One region of the Nocardioides eburneiflavus genome, then DNA from elsewhere that is predicted to be linked to it. Evidence: riboswitches for the same ligand, from Rfam matches in the RefSeq annotation. Region 1 holds a riboswitch; the other holds the start of a gene.
What was found. Region 1 has a riboswitch for thiamine pyrophosphate ahead of thiE (thiamine phosphate synthase). Riboswitches for the same ligand answer to the same signal wherever they lie in the genome.
Positions count from the first base shown of each region.

Region 2: it holds a riboswitch for thiamine pyrophosphate, as region 1 does, so the genes downstream of both, EXE59_RS01490 (thiamine ABC transporter substrate-binding protein) here and thiE (thiamine phosphate synthase) in region 1, are expected to answer to the same signal.

Region 1 is NZ_SRRO01000001.1:430,585-438,337, reverse strand. It holds gene EXE59_RS02070 (thiamine phosphate synthase) at 1-608, opposite strand, end outside; gene EXE59_RS02065 (thiazole synthase) at 605-1,381, opposite strand; gene thiS (sulfur carrier protein ThiS) at 1,378-1,566, opposite strand; gene EXE59_RS02055 (FAD-dependent oxidoreductase) at 1,557-2,573, opposite strand; gene thiE (thiamine phosphate synthase) at 2,573-3,166, opposite strand; TPP riboswitch at 3,161-3,270, opposite strand; gene EXE59_RS02045 (hypothetical protein) at 3,558-4,274, shown strand; gene EXE59_RS02040 (LacI family DNA-binding transcriptional regulator) at 4,355-5,347, shown strand; partial or broken gene EXE59_RS25050 (helix-turn-helix domain-containing protein) at 5,547-5,732, opposite strand; gene EXE59_RS02030 (ABC transporter substrate-binding protein) at 5,894-6,889, shown strand; gene EXE59_RS02025 (sugar ABC transporter ATP-binding protein) at 6,969-7,753, shown strand, end outside.
Region 2 is NZ_SRRO01000001.1:305,755-313,507, reverse strand. It holds gene EXE59_RS01515 (sodium:solute symporter family protein) at 1-200, shown strand, start outside; gene EXE59_RS01510 (exonuclease domain-containing protein) at 272-907, opposite strand; gene EXE59_RS01505 (putative nucleotidyltransferase substrate binding domain-containing protein) at 904-2,778, opposite strand; gene EXE59_RS01500 (hypothetical protein) at 2,786-3,445, opposite strand; gene EXE59_RS01495 (GNAT family N-acetyltransferase) at 3,501-3,956, opposite strand; TPP riboswitch at 3,997-4,106, shown strand; gene EXE59_RS01490 (thiamine ABC transporter substrate-binding protein) at 4,096-5,193, shown strand; gene EXE59_RS01485 (ABC transporter permease) at 5,190-6,824, shown strand; gene EXE59_RS01480 (ABC transporter ATP-binding protein) at 6,829-7,753, shown strand, end outside.

The DNA of each region.
Region 1 (7,753 bases):
CGGCGTTGTTCGGGGGAGCGCAGCGGAGGAGAAGAACGTCGTGGGGTGTTCGGCAGCTCCCGCAGCAGGGCGGCGACGACGGCGGCCGGGTCCTCGGCCCGCATGACCGCTCCCATGACCGCGACGCCGTGGGCACCGGCCGCGACGGCAGCCGCCGCGTTGGTCGCGTCGATCCCGGCCAGGGCGAGCACTGGCAGCGCGTGCCCGGCCCAGGCGGAGGCGGGGAGCGCGGGGCCGTGGCCCGGCTTGCTGGCGCTGACGGCGTACGGCGAGAGGGTCGTCCAGGACGCGCCCTGCCCGGCGGCACGGGCGACGTCGGCGCGGGAGTGGCACGACCTGCCCCAGCAGCCGTCGGCCGGTGCGGGCTGGTGGGCCGCGAGGTGCAGGCCGTGGGCGCAGTCGTCGGGGATCCGTGACGAGACCACGGTGAGGCCGTCGATCGCCGCGAGGGTGCTGAGGAGGGCGTGCCGCTGACCGGGTTCGAGGTCGTGCTCGCGGACCACCACGGCGCGCAGGCCGGCGTCGACGCACTCCCGCACGGTGCGGACGAGCCCGCGGCCGAGCCGGAGCTGGGACCGGTCGGTCAGCAGCACCAGCCGCGGGATCACGCGATCCTCCCCTCGAGCGGACTGGCCGAGCGGGCCGTGGTGCGCCGCGGGATCCGGCCGGCGCCACGGGCCGCGGTGCCCGACTCGACGGCCAGGCGGAGGGCGCGCGCCATCGCCACAGGGTCCACCGCCCGCGTCACCGCGGTGGCGGCGAGGACCGCGTCGCAGCCGAGCTCCATCGCGCGCGCCGCGTCGGAGGCGGAGCCGATCCCGGCGTCGAGGACGACCGGCACGTCGACTGCAGCGACGACGGCCTCGATCGCGTACGGGTCGAGGATGCCCAGCCCGGACCCGATCGGGGACCCGAGGGGCATCACCGCCGCGCAGCCGGCGTCGGCGAGACGGCGGGCGAGGACCGGGTCGGCCGTCGTGTACGGCAGCACGGTGAAGCCCCGCCCGACGAGCTCGGCCGCGGCCTCGAGCAGCTCGACGGCGTCGGGCAGGAGGCTGGTCTCGTCGCCGATCACCTCGAGCTTCACCCAGTCGGTGCCCAGCGCCTCACGCGCCAGCTCGGCGGTCGTCACCGCCTCGCGCGCCGAGAGGCAGCCGGCCGTGTTGGGCAGGACGGGGACCCCGGCCTCGCGCACCAGGGCCAGCAGCCCGCCGGGGGCGGAGCTCGACGTACGCCGCACGCTGACCGTCACCAGTCCGGGCCGCGCAGCCTCCAGCACGGGCTGGACGAGGTCGGGGCGGGGGAGCCCGCCCGTGCCGAGAAGGAGCCGCGAGGACAGAGGTCGGCCGGCGATCACCAGGTCGCTCGTCGGGGCGGTCATCCGCCGGCCACCGCCGTCACCACGTCGACGACGTCGCCGTCGACCAGCAGCCGGGTGCCGTGCTCGCTGCGCGGGACGACCTCGTGGTTGACCGCGACGGCTTGGCCGTCGGGGAGGGGTCCGACGAGGTCGAGCAGGGTGACGGCGTCGGTGTCGCGGGCGACGCCGTTGAGGGTCAGGTGCACTGCGGTCCTCCTGGGTCGAGCAGCCGTCGCGGGTCGACGGCGGGATCGGGGTCGGCGCCCTCGACCGCGTCGGCGAGGAGCCGCGCGGTGAGGGGAGCGAGGAGCACGCCGTGGCGGAAGTGCCCGGCGGCGAGGAAGGTCCGGGGGTCAGGGGTGGGGCCGACGAGCGGCAGGTGGTCCGCCGTCGCCGGGCGGTCGCGGGCGTCGCAGCCCAGCACCTCCGCGCGGTCGAGCGACGGCAGCAGGACTCGGGCGGCCCGCAGCAGCCGCAGCACGCCGCCGGCCGTCGGCACCGGACCCGCGTCGTGCTCCTCGACCGTCGCGCCGACGACCACCTCGCCGCCGGCGCGTGGCACCACGTAGACCGGCTCGCCAGCCACCCAGCCCCGCACGACGTGACGCGGCGGGTCATCGGTCCGCAGCCGCACGACCTCGCCGCGCACGCCTCGCACCAGCCCCGTCCAGGGCGCCGGGAGGCGGGAGCCGGTGGCGACGACGACGGCGTCCGCGGCGGTGAGCGGGGGACGGGCGTGGACCCGCTCACGCAGCCGGCGGAGGAGAGCGGCGACCACGGCCCGCGGGTCGACGGCGCGGTCGTCGAGCACCAGTCCTCCGGCGACCCGCCCCAGCGCAGGCTCGAGCCGACGCACCTGGGCCGACGTCAGCACGGCGGCGTCGACGCCCAGAGTTCCCAGCACCTCGGCCTGTTCCTCGACGTCGAGCCGGTCCGCCGCATCGTGGCCCACCACGAGGGTCCCGTGGTCGTGCAGCGGCACGCCCAGCCGCGCGGCGTACGCCGGCCACAGGCGGGCGCTCGCGGCGCCGAGCCGGTGGACGTCGGGCTCGCCGTGCCAGGCCTCCCCGCCGGGCGAGAGCATCCCGGCCGCGACGGCCGACGCACCGCTGCCGGGTGCGGGGTCGACGACCGCGACGTCGTGGCCGCGGGCGACGAGCTCGTCGGCGCAAGCGAGCCCGACGATGCCGGCGCCGAGGACGTGCACGCGCATCAGCCGAGCTCCCGCACCAGCTCCTTCGCCACTGCCACGGGATCGGGTTCGCGCCAGATCGCGCCCAGGACCGCGACGCCGTGCGCACCCGCGTCGAGGACCGGAGCCACCCGGCCGGCGTCGATGCCGCCGATGGCCACCAGCGGCAGCACGCCGCAGGCGGCCGCCACCGCGCCCGGTCCCAGCGGGTCCGGCAGGCCCGACTTGCTCGAGGTCGCGAAGACCGGGCCGAAGCCGGCGTACGCCGCCCCGGCCGCCGCGGCGCGCTCGACGTCCGACCGGTCGCGACAGGTCGCGCCGACCAGCAGGTGCGGCGCCGCCCGCGTCGCGAGCCCGACGGGGAGGTCGTCGGCGCCGAGGTGCACGCCGTCGGCCCCGGTGGCGAGCGCCACGTCGAGCCGGTCGTCGACCACCACCGTCGCTCCGGCGGGGCGTACGGCCGCCTGCACGACGCGGGTCAGCTCGACGAGCTCGCGGGTGGTGACGTCCTTGTCGCGGACCTGGAAGCCGTCGACCCCCGCCTCGGCGAGGTCGGACAGCAGCGACAGGTCGTCTCTCGAGGAGACCAGGCAGAAGATGCGTGGCAGAGCCATGTGGAACTCACTTCCTTCGCCGGCATGACCCGGATCAGGTACGACGGTCGGAGCGGTTCCAGCTCCCTCTCAGCCCGCTTCCGCGGACTCCCGTGTGGACGGCAGTGACGCTAGCAGAGGCTGCACGGGGGCCGTTTCCAGGGCACGGGTCCTCGACCTCGATGGGGCCCTTCTCCTTTCCGCCGATCGGCGGAAAGGCGAGGCGCCCGGGTCTCGGCCGGGTTCCAACACTCTCGTTTCTCCTCGCGGAACCGACGTCCTCAGGTAGACATCCGTTCGCCGGTCGCGACTCGCGCGACCATGTCGAGTGGGGGACTCCGCTGTGCTTGCGCGCGCCAAAGTTGTGAACCGGGCAGTACGACGAGGGGCAGCGCGGAGGCGGCTCGCCGCCGTGCTGGTGGTGGGAGTGCTCGCCGGGGCGTCCGCGTGCAGCCCCGACGTGTCGGAGAGCGACGCTCGAGACGGAGGGCCCGCCGCAGGCGCGGCGAGCACGCCCCCATCACCCGAGCCCGAGGCTCCGGTCCTGTCGGCAGGGGAGTGGAAGGTCAGGAAGGTCGTCATCGAGGACCGCGTCGACGGTCTCAAGGGGCCTGGAGCCGGCGAGGAGGTCCGCGACCTGATGCTGCGGATCGCGCGGGACCACACCTTCAACGAGCGGAGCTTCGTCCACGACGGCAAGAAGGGACGCGCCGAGTCGACGCGGTGGATGCTGTCGGCCCGCAGGGACATGACCGCCGACGCGGCCCGCGACTGGACGAGCACCGTGAAGACCTACTTCCGGGAGAAGAAGGCCGACGGCACTGAGGCGTGGAACGACATGATGTCCTGGACCACGTACGGGATGTACGACAAGGCCATGCGGCCCACCGACCCGACGGTGCCGCTGATGTTCGACCGGACCGTCAAGAGCCTGGACATCGACCTGTCCACCGATGGTCGGGTCTGGGTGACCATGAAGACCGGCGCCAGGTTCAACTTCGTCAACAAGGGCACGCCCGCGGTCAGTCGTGCAGACCGAACGCAGGAGTTCTGGCTCAAGGAGGTCGACGGCCAGTGGAAGGTCGACGGCTGGAACGGCACCGTCGAGTTCGCCCTCGAGAAGGACTGACCCGAACGACTCGTCCCTCGCCCTAGGATGCGCGCATGGGGGACAACGGCAGCCGTCGAGGAGCAGGCAGGTCGCCGAGCATGGCGCAGGTAGCCGCGGTCGCTGGCGTCTCGCACCAGACGGTGTCGCGCGTGCTCAACGACGCCTCGCTGGTCAAGGAGGAGACGCGCCTGCGGGTGCTCGCCGCGATCGAGGAGCTCGGCTACCGGCGCAACTTCGCGGCGCGGCTCCTCGCCACCAACCGGTCCCGCCGCATCGGCATGGTCACCGCGCACCTCGGCCTGCACGGGCCGAGCATGATCGCGCTGGGCGTGCAGGAGGCGGGCTACGCCGAGGGCTGGGACGTCTCGCTCGTCGGGCTGCCCGAGTTCTCCGCCGAGATGCTCGACAACGCCGTCGAGCGGCTGCTCGACCAGGCCGTCGAGGCGATCGTCGTCGCGGTCGCGCACCGCGAGGCCGCCGAGATGACGCAGTCCCTCCAGCTCTCCATCCCCATCGTGACGGTGCAGGGCGTCGTGGCCGGGACGCCCCTGTCCGCGGGCATCGACCAGCAGGCGGGCGCCGAGCTCGCCGTGGGCCACCTGCTCGACCTCGGCCACCGCCACGTCGCCCACGTCGCCGGCCCGGCCGACTGGGTGGAGGCCGAGCAGCGCCGGGCCGGCTGGCGCCGCGCGCACGAGGAGCGCGGGCTGCTGCCGGGCCCCGAGCTCGAGGGCGACTGGTCACCGGAGAGCGGCCACCGCGCGGGGCTCCTCATCGCCGACGACCCCGACGTCACGGCGGTCTTCGCCGGCAACGACCCGATGGCGCTCGGTCTCCTCAACGCCCTCCACGAGCGCGGTCGCCGGGTGCCCGACGACGTGAGCGTCGTGGGCTTCGACGACGTGCCGGAGTCGGCCTACTACTGGCCGGCGCTCACCACGGTCTCCCAGGACTTCGCCGAGCTCGGCCGCCGGGCCCTGAGCCTGGCGCTCGGCGCCGTGCGCGGTGAGGACGAGGCCACGCTCGACCCGATCATGCCGACGCTGACGGTCCGCCGGTCCACCGCCGCCCGCCCTCAACCGCCCGGGTAGGCCGCCAGCAACGCACCGGCCGACAGGCCGTGGAGGCGCTCCAGCCGCTCGCGCGAACGCCTGCTCGGCACCCCGGCGAGGGCGGCCACCCGCGCGACCGGCACGCGGTACGCCGCCGCAGCCGCCGCAGCGGCGGCACCGGTCCGCGCGCGACGGGCGGGGGAGAGGAGCGCAGCACCGGGACGAGGACGGGGGGCGAGGTGCCGAGCAGCGACGCCAGCCCGGGCAGGTGGTCGCCGGGGATCCGGACGCGGCCTGACTCCCAGTTGTAGACCGTCGACTCGCGCACGCCGAGGTGCTGCGCGATGCGCCTGACCGGCAGCCCGGCGCCGCGCCGCAGCGGGCGCAGGCCGTGGCCGCGTACGTCCGGGGCGAGCGTCTCCATCACGGCTCCTGCCTCGTGCCCGTTCTGGGTGAACGTTCACATCTGGTGTGAGAGATTCTGTTGAGAAGGCTTGACGAGCGGAATGTTAGCGCTCACACTCGTGGCACGTGACACCGGTCACACGGGCGAGACAGCCCCTTTGATGTGGAGGAAAGACAGTGGTGAAGAAGACCCTGGTCGCCGCAACGGCGATCTCTCTGAGCACCTTCGCTCTCACCAGCTGCGGCAGCAGCAACGCCGAGTCGGGCTCCGGCGGCGACGACGACGGCACGATCACGATGGGCTTCGCGCAGGTCGGCGCGGAGAGCGGCTGGCGCACGGCCAACACGAAGTCCATCCAGGAGACGGCTGAGGCCGAGGGCATCGACCTCAAGTTCACCGACGCCCAGGGCAAGCAGGAGAACCAGATCCAGGCGATCCGCTCCTACATCCAGCAGAAGGTCGACGTCATCGCCTTCAGCCCGGTGGTGGAGACCGGCTTCGACGCCGTCCTCCAGGAGGCCAAGGCGGCCGGCATCCCGGTCATCCTCACCGACCGCGCGGTCGACGTGGAGGACACCTCCCTCTACGAGACCTTCCTCGGCTCCGACTTCGTCCTCGAGGGCGAGAAGGCCGGCGAGTGGCTCGTCGAGAACGCCAAGGAGGCCGACGTCGACGGTGACGGCACCGTCAACGTGGTCCAGCTCGAGGGCACCACCGGTGCCGCTCCCGCGATCGACCGCGCAGAGGGCTTCGCCGACAAGATCGCCGCGGACGACACCATCGAGGTCACCGCGTCGCAGACCGGCGACTTCACCCGCGACGGCGGCAAGCAGGTCATGGAGTCCTTCCTGCAGTCCGACGACTCGATCGACGTGGTCTTCGCCCACAACGACGACATGGGCCTGGGTGCCATCGAGGCCATCGAGGCCGCCGGCCTCGAGCCCGGCAAGGACATCCAGATCATCACGATCGACGCGGTCAAGGACGGCATGCAGGCCCTCGCCGACGGCAAGATCAACTACATCGTCGAGTGCAACCCGCTGCTCGGTCCCCAGCTGATGGACCTGGCCAAGAAGGTCCTCGACGGCGAGGAGGTCCCCGAGCGCGTCGTGACCGAGGAGAGCGCCTTCACCCAGGAGCAGGCCAAGGAGGTCCTGCCCGACCGGCAGTACTGATCCACGGATCAGCCGCACCCCCGGGCCGCACCCCGGGGGTGCGGCCTCGGGAGCACGGCACCACCCAGAGAGGAACGAGATGACCCAGATGAGGACGCAGCCCGACACCGTCGCCCGGCCCGAGGCGCAGGCGCAGCCGGTGATCGAGATGCGCGACATCTCCATCACCTTCGGAGCCGTGCGCGCCCTCGACGGCGTCTCGGTGCGGCTGTTCCCCGGCGAGGTGCACGCCCTCATGGGCGAGAACGGCGCCGGCAAGTCGACCCTCATCAAGGCGCTCACCGGCGTCTACACGATCGACGCGGGCACCGTGCTCGTCGGCGGTGAGCAGCACGAGTTCCACTCGCCGGCCGCCTCGCAGGCCGCCGGCATCAGCACCGTCTACCAGGAGGTCAACCTGGTCCCGAACCTGACGGTCGCGGAGAACATGCTGCTCGGCCGCGAGCCCCGCCGGTTCGGCTCGATCAACGTGCGCGAGATGAACCGTCGCGCCCGCCGCACCCTCCTGCACCTCGGCATCGACATCGACCCCCGTACGGTCCTCGACGAGCACCCCATCGCGGTGCAGCAGCTGGTCGCGATCGCCCGCGCCGTCGACGTCGAGGCCAAGGTGCTGATCCTCGACGAGCCCACCTCGAGCCTCGACGCGGATGAGGTGGAGAAGCTCTTCACCGTCATGCGCCGCCTGCGCGACGAGGGCGTGGCGATCGTCTTCGTCTCCCACTTCCTCGACCAGATCTACGAGATCGCCGACCGGATGACCATCCTGCGCAACGGCAGGCTCGTCGAGGAGCGGATGGTCGCCGACACGACGCAGCTCGAGCTCGTACGCCTCATGATCGGCCGCGAGCTGGAGGTCCTCGA
Region 2 (7,753 bases), 120 kb from region 1:
ACGGCAACGGTGAGGGCATCTTCGGGATCCTGGAGACCGGCTTCGGCACGATCGGCATGCTGATCAACTTCGCGGTGACGATCATCGTCTCCCAGTTCACCCCGAAGCCGAGCCCCGTCATGCAGGAGCTGGTCGAGGAGATCCGCTACCCCGGCAAGACCGAGCTCGTCGCCAAGCACGCCCAGGGCGAGATCCACTGATGCGAGATCCACTGGCGCAACGCTGAGGACCGTCGACGCCGGGGTGCCCACCACCCCGGCGTCGACGTCGTTCAGCGGCGTCCGCGCAACCAGGACCTGAGGCGGTCCACCCACGGGTCGCGGCGGCGTACGTCCCGCAGGCTGAGCGGTCCGCTCGCACCCAGCTCGGCGGTCTGCGCCAGGTAGAGCTCGGCGCAGGCCAGCGCGTCCCCGAGGGCGTCGTGGGCAGCCGTGACCGGCAGCCCGTGGCGCTCCCGGGCCCTCCACAGGCGGAGGTCCCCGGGGCGGACCTCGCCCTGACGGGACAGCAGGCGCTGTTGGAGCTCGAGGGTGCACACGGCCGGCGGCAGGACCGGACGCTCGCCCACGGACCGGTGTGCCGCGTCGAGGAAGGCCAGCTCGAACGGGGCGTGGTGGGCGAGGAGCACGCGTCCCGCCAGGGCGCGTCGCAGCTCGGCCAGCACCTCCGCGAGCGGCCGGCCCTCCTCGAGGTCGTCGTGCGTCAGGCCGTGGATGGTGACCGCGTCGCCGGGGTCGTCGCGGCGTACGACGTGGCGCCGGCCGCCGGAGAGGACGATGCGCAGGCCGTCCACCGGCACCCATCCCACGGCGAGCACCTCGTCCCGGGCGGGGGAGAGCCCCGTGGTCTCGAGGTCCACCGCCAGGAGGGGCAGCCGGTCGAGCGGGGTCCGGTCGTCGGGCGTCACGTCAGCTCACGCACGGGGTAGTGCTGTGCGATGCCGCCCTGGGCGGCCCTGATGACGCCGAACGCCGCCCTGAGGTGGCGCTGCTCGAAGTGGCTGAGCGTCGACGGGTCGACCCAGTTGTCGGCCGGCCTCCCGACGCGGACCCGATCGACCTGGTGCCGCAGCCGCAGGTGACCGAGGAACTCCCACGCGTCGCGCAGGTCGGCTCCCAGTGTCGGGCTGAGCCGTCCGGCCGCCACGGCGTCCTCGAGCCGAGCGAGGGTCGACACCTCCTCCGACCCGCACGCCAGCCCGTGCAGGCGAGCGATCTCGACGATGGTGTTGATGCCGCCCCGCTTCACGTCGAGCGTGTCGCGGTGCTCGCCGGACCGATGCACCACCAGGCCGCGGAAGAAGCCGAGCGGCGTGTGGTGCGACGCCGCGGCGGCGGCCAGGTGGGCGAGGAAGATCGGCGCGCCCCTGGCTGCCCGGCGCTGGTCGGCCACCAGCTCCGCGGTCAGGTCCGGGTCGCCGTACTGGTGGCGCAGGTCGAAGAACACGCTGGCCTCCAGGATCGCCTCCGGGCTGGGCGTGCCGACCCAGCGCGCCACGTGCCCGCGCCAGGTGTGGAGGGGCTGGCGCCACATCGGGTTCGTGGCCATCTTGTCGCCGCGGCACCGGGGGTAGCCGACGGTCTCCAGGCCGCGCGTGACGAGCTCGGCGAGCTCGGCGAACCAGGGCCCGTGCTCGTCGGACCGGTAGTCGTCGTGCAGCAGCAGCGCATGGTCCTGGTCGGGGGCGAGGGCCTGCTCGAACCGGGCCCGCGAGCCCAGGGTCAGCCAGGCGTACGGCACCGGCGGCGCACCGAGGCCGGCCTCGGCGAGCGCGATGACCTGCTGCTCGATCGCGTCCCCGACGGTGGTGACGACCCGGCCGGCGTCGTGGGCCGACGTGCCCTGCCGGACGAGCCCGACGACGACCCACGGCAGCCGGGCCGCCAGCTCCGCGACCGTGGCCACGTCGGGGGCCTTGGCGATGTCACCGACGAGGAAGACGGGATTCGCCTGCTGGAGCCGGAGGAGGTCGGTCGCCGTGATCACGCCGGCGGGTCGGCCGTCGTCGACCACGGGCAGGTGGTGGATGTTGCGTCGCACCATCTCGAGCAGGGCCTCCAGGGCCGGGGCGGCGGGGCGGGTGGTCGCCGGGTCCGGCGTCATCACCGTCGACACGGGGCTCTCCGGGTCCACCCCGGCCGCGAGGACCCGGGTGCGCAGGTCGCGGTCCGTCAGGATGCCGACGAGGACCTCGCCGTCGCTGACGAGCACCGAGGAGATGCGCTCGGCCGACATCGTCCGCGCAGCCTCCAGGACGGAGGCGTCGGCGCGGACGCTCACCGGTGCCCGGCCCACGAGGTCGCCCACCGTGCTGGACAGCACCGACCGCTCTGCGCCGGCCCCTTCCCGTCGCTGCCGGGCGACGGCCTCACGGAGCCGTCCGGCGCGGTGCTCGAAGAAGGAGGCGAAGTCGGCGTGCCGCTCGCGCAGCTGGTGGAACAGCTCGGCCGGGCAGGCCAGGACCAGGGTGTCCTCGATCGCGTGGACCGTGACCGGCTGCGGTGCCCCGGTCGCCAGTGCGGCGCCGCCGATGCAGGTGCCGGCAGCCCCCCGTTCGACGAGCTCGCCGTCGCGGTCGCGGAGCTCGACGGCACCCGACCTCACGACCAGCAGCTCGACGGGGGTGCTGCCCTCGGCGAGCACCACGGTGCCGCGGCGGTGGTAGCCGATGCTCAGCCGGGGCGGGACCGACTCGAGGACCGCAGCCGGGAGGGAGTCGAACGGTGCGTGGGACGCGAGGAAGTCCCGGATCTCCGCGAGCTCGACGTTGAGGGGCACTCCATCATCATGACTCCTCCCCGAGGTGCGGGTCGCCCAGGAGGTACTGGGTCAGCGGACCCTGGTGGTCGCGGTCGTGGTGGCGCACCGGCTCGGGGACCATGCGTCCCTCGGCGGCGTCCCAGAACCGGTCGACCCGGCGGGCGACAGCGCGCGCGAGGTGCCCGACCACGCCCTGGTGGGGGATCCAGGGGTGAGGTCGCGTGGGCGAGGCCAGCTCGGCGTGGTGGAGCAGCATGCCCAGGTCGCGGGGGTCGTCCGGCTCCGTCGCGAGCAGGGTCGCGGCGAGCCGTCGCTCCAGGTCGCGCACCCGGTCGAACTCGTGGCGCACGTCCTGCCAGATGGGTGGCCACGGCCGCCCGACGGCGAACGTGGAGCCGTACAGCTTGGCCTTCACCTGGGCGAGGGACTCCTCGTAGGAGCGGCTGGCGGCCAGGAACTCGTGCGCGAGGTCGTGGCCGCCGGGCAGGTGGCGGACGAGTGGCGCGATCGCGTCGACCATCGCGGCGTTGTGCCGGCTGGCCGCGGCCAGGAACGTGTCGATGGCGGTGTAGTGGTCGCGCGGGTGGCGCACGTCGGGTCGTGCGTCGGCGGCCAGGGCCAGGCGGTGCGCGAGGTCGTGGTGGATGCTCTCGAGGTCGTGGGCGAGGGTGATCACGGCGGTCATCTCCTTCGGAAGCCGTGTCACTCCAGTCTTGCTCGTCCCGGCCCCAGCGCAAGGCCTACGGGCGCACTGCTGCCCGCACCATCGGCACGTGCCTGATGCCGTCCTCGTCGAACGCGGGCCCGGTCACCTCGAAGCCGTACGCCGCGTAGAAGCCGGCCAGCCCGCTCTGGGCGTCGAGCCGGACCTCGCGGCCCCCGCACAGCGCCATCGCCTCGTCCATCAGCAGCGCCGCCAGTCCGCGCCCGCGCCCCGCCGGCGCCACCACGACCCGTCCGATCCGCGCCGCGTCCCCGTCGTCGAGCACGCGGAGGGTGCCGAGCACGGTGTCGTCGTCCAGCAGCACGACGTGGCGGGTGCCCTCCTCGAGGTCGCGGCCGTCGAGGTCGGGGTAGGGACAGTCCTGCTCCACGACGAACACCTGCTGCCGCAGCCGCCACACGTCGTACGCCGTGCGTGGCGCGAGCTCGTCGACGGTGGTCGTCAGCACGCGGACGTGGCGGAGGCTGGGCATGGGGCGAGCGTAGGGGCAGCGGGCACGGGGCTAGGCTGGTCCCACACGACAGGGGAGCACGCGCAGGCGTGCTGAGAGTGCGGACCAGCCGCAGACCCTCCGAACCTGATCCGGTTAGCACCGGCGCAAGGGAGTCCACATGAAGCACGTACGCGCACGCGCTGCCCTCCTCGCCACGGCGAGCCTGCTGCTGAGCAGCTGCAGCCTCGCCGGCGAGGGCGAGGGGCCGACCGCCACCGAGCCCTCGACCTCGACGGCGACTCCCGGGGAACCGGGGGAGGCAGGGGAGCCCGGCGGCACCGTCGTCCTCGCCACCCACGAGTCGTTCAACCTGCCCAAGAAGCTGGTGCGGTCGTTCGAGGACGAGACCGGCTACCGGCTCGAGGTCCGCGCGGCCGGCGACGCCGGCACGCTGGCCACCAAGCTCAGCCTCACCGCCGACAACCCGATCGCCGACGCGGCCTTCGGCATCGACAACACCTTCGCCTCGCGGCCGCTGGGCGAGGGCGCGTTCGCCGAGGTCGACACGACCGCGACCCCGCCGGAGGAGTACGCCCTGGCCGAGGGTGGCGACCGCCTCGTCCCGATCGACTCCGCCAGCGTCTGCGTCAACGTCGACACCGACTGGTTCGAGGCGGAGGGCATCACGCCCCCGGAGACGCTCGACGACCTCACCGACCCGGCGTACGCCGACCTGATGGTCACGCCCGGAGCGTCGACCAGCAGCCCCGGCATGGCGTTCTTCCTCGCCACCGTCGCGGCCCACGGCGACGACTGGCAGGACTACTGGACCGACCTGCTGGCCAACGGCGTCAAGGCCGTCGACGGGTGGGAGGACGCCTACTACGGCGACTTCACCGCCGGCTCCGAGCAGGGCACCCGCCCGATCGTGGTGTCGTACGACTCCTCCCCGGCCTTCACCGTCAGCGGAGGGCGCACCACCACCGCCGCCCTGCTCGACACCTGCTTCCGCCAGGTCGAGTATGCCGGCGTGCTCGCGGGTGCCGACAACCCCGAGGGCGCCGCGGCGCTGGTCGACTGGATGCTGACCGACGAGGTGCAGAGCGCGCTGCCGGACGCGATGTACGTCTTCCCGGTCATGCCGGGCGCGACCGTCCCCGACGACTGGGCCGAGTTCGCCCCGCAGCCCACCGACCCGTTCGAGGTCTCACCGGAGGAGATCGCCGCCAACCGCGAGCAGTGGCTGACCGAGTGGACCGACGTCATCTCGCGATGAGGCGGGTCCTCGCCCTCCTCGCGCTGGCCGCCGCGCCGGTGCTGGTGCTCGGGGTGCTCTTCGTCCTGCCGGTGACCGGCATGGTCGCCGAGGGGTTCGTCGTGGACGGCCGGTTCGCGCCGGGAGCGGTGCTCGACGTCCTCGCCCGGCCGCGCGTGCACCGGGTCGCGTGGTTCACCGTGTGGACCTCCGGCACCGCGACCCTGCTCGCCGTCGTGCTCGGCCTGCCCGCGGCGTACGCCCTGCACCGGCTGGCGCTGCCCGGCCGCGCCGCGGTGCGGGCCGCGCTGCTCGTGCCGTTCGTGCTGCCGACCGTCGTCGTGGGCGTCGCGTTCCGCCAGCTGCTGGGCGAGGGCGGCCCGCTCGGGTTCCTCGGCCTCGACGGCACCCCGGTCGCGATCGTCGCCGGGCTGGTGTTCTTCAACGTCGCCGTGGTCGTCCGCACCGTGGGCGTCGCGTGGGAGTCGCTCGACCCGCGCCCCGGGCAGGCGGCCGCTGCGCTGGGGGCGTCCCCGTGGCAGGTGCTGCGGACCGTCACCCTGCCGGCGCTGCGCCCCGCGATCGTCGGCGCCGCCAGCATCGTCTTCCTCTTCTGCGCGACGGCCTTCGGCGTCGTGCTCACCCTCGGCGGGGTCCGCTACGCGACCGTCGAGACCGAGATCTACCTGTTGACCACGACGATCTTCGACCTCCAGGCGGCAGCCGCCCTGTCGGTGCTGCAGATCGTCGTGGTCGTCGTCCTGCTGGCGCTCGCCGCGCGGCTGCGCGCGACCCCCGACCCGACGGCCCAGCGCACGGTGTCGCCGGTACGGGCCGTACGCCGCTCCGACGCACCCGTCGTCGTCGCCACGCTGCTGGTGCTCGGCGCGATGCTGCTGCCGATCCTGACGCTGGTGGTCGGCTCGCTCGCGGTCGGGGACGGCTGGGGCCTCGACAACTACCGCGCGCTCACGACCGTGGGCGACAACCAGGCGCTGCTGGTCCCGGTGACCGCCGCGCTGGCGACCAGCCTGCGCACCGCCGTCGACGCCACCTGGATGGCGCTGCTGGTGGGCGTCGTGGTGTCGGTGATCGTCACGCGGCGCTCGCACTCGGTCGCCGAGCGGCGGGTGCGCTCGACCCTCGACGGCTTCTTCATGCTGCCGCTCGGGGTCAGCGCGGTCACCCTCGGCTTCGGCTTCCTCATCACCCTCGACCGGCCGCCGCTCGACCTGCGCGACTCGCCCCTGCTGGTGCCGATGGCGCAGGCGCTCGTCGCGCTGCCGCTCGTCGTGCGCACCCTCGCCCCGGTGCTCGGCGGGATCGACGACCGTCAGCGGCAGGCCGCGGCCTCGCTCGGGGCGTCCGCGGGGCGCACCCTGCTCACCGTCGACCTGCCGGTCGTGTGGAAGCCGATGCTCGCCGCCAGCGGTTTCGCGTTCGCCGCCTCGCTGGGGGAGTTCGGTGCGACGTCCTTCCTCGCCCGCGACACCAGCCCGACGCTGCCCGTCGTGATCTTCCGGCTGATCGGTCACCCCGGCGAGATGAACTACGGCATGGCGCTCGCTGCGTCCGTCGTCCTCGCGGCCGCCACCGCCGTGGTGATGCTGGCCGTCGAGCGGCTGCGCGTGCCGGGTGTGGGAGCGTTCTAGGGCCATGCTCGAGCTCACCGACGTCACCGTGCGCTACGGCGACACCGCCGCCGTCGACGAGGTGTCCCTCGTCCTCGACCCCGGTCAGGTGCTCGCCGTCCTCGGACCCTCCGGCTGCGGCAAGTCCACCCTGCTGCGCGCCGTGGCCGGGCTCGAGCCGCTCACGGCGGGCTCGGTCGCGTGGGCCGGCGCCGACCTCGCCGGCGTGCCGACCCACAAGCGCGGCTTCGCACTGATGTTCCAGGACGGCCAGCTCTTCGCCCACCTCACCGTCGCCCGCAACGTGGCGTACGCCCTGCGGCTGCGGCGTACACCCTCGGCGCGGGTCGCGGCCCGGGTGCGCGAGCTGCTCGAGCTGGTCGGGCTCACCGGCTACGACGACCGGCTGCCCGGCACCCTCTCCGGCGGCGAGCGGCAGCGGGTCGCGCTGGCCCGGGCGCTCGCCGTGGAGCCGCGGCTGATCCTGCTCGACGAGCCGCTGTCGGCCCTCGACGCCACGCTGCGTGAGCGGCTGGCCGGCGACCTGCGCTCGATCCTGCACGCGGCGGGGACGACGGCGCTGCTGGTGACCCACGACCACGAGGAGGCGTTCGCGCTCGCCGACCGGCTCGCGGTGATGCGTGGCGGGCGCGTGGTCCAGCAGGGGGCGATCGACGAGGTCTGGCGCGAGCCGGTCGACGAGGAGACCGCCCTGTTCCTGGGCTATGCCCGCGTGGTGCGCGGGGACGCCGCAGCGCGGGTGCTGTCGGCCGCCGACCTGCCGCCGGCGTACGCCGTGGCGCTGCGCCGCTCCGCCCTGGTGGTCGACCCGGCCGGTGGGCTCCGCGCGGTCGTGGAGTCGGCGCGGGTGACGCCCGAGGTGGTCCGGCTGGTGGTGGAGGCCGACGGCGTCGGCGCGGTCGACGCCGTGGCGCCGCTGGGCAGTCGCG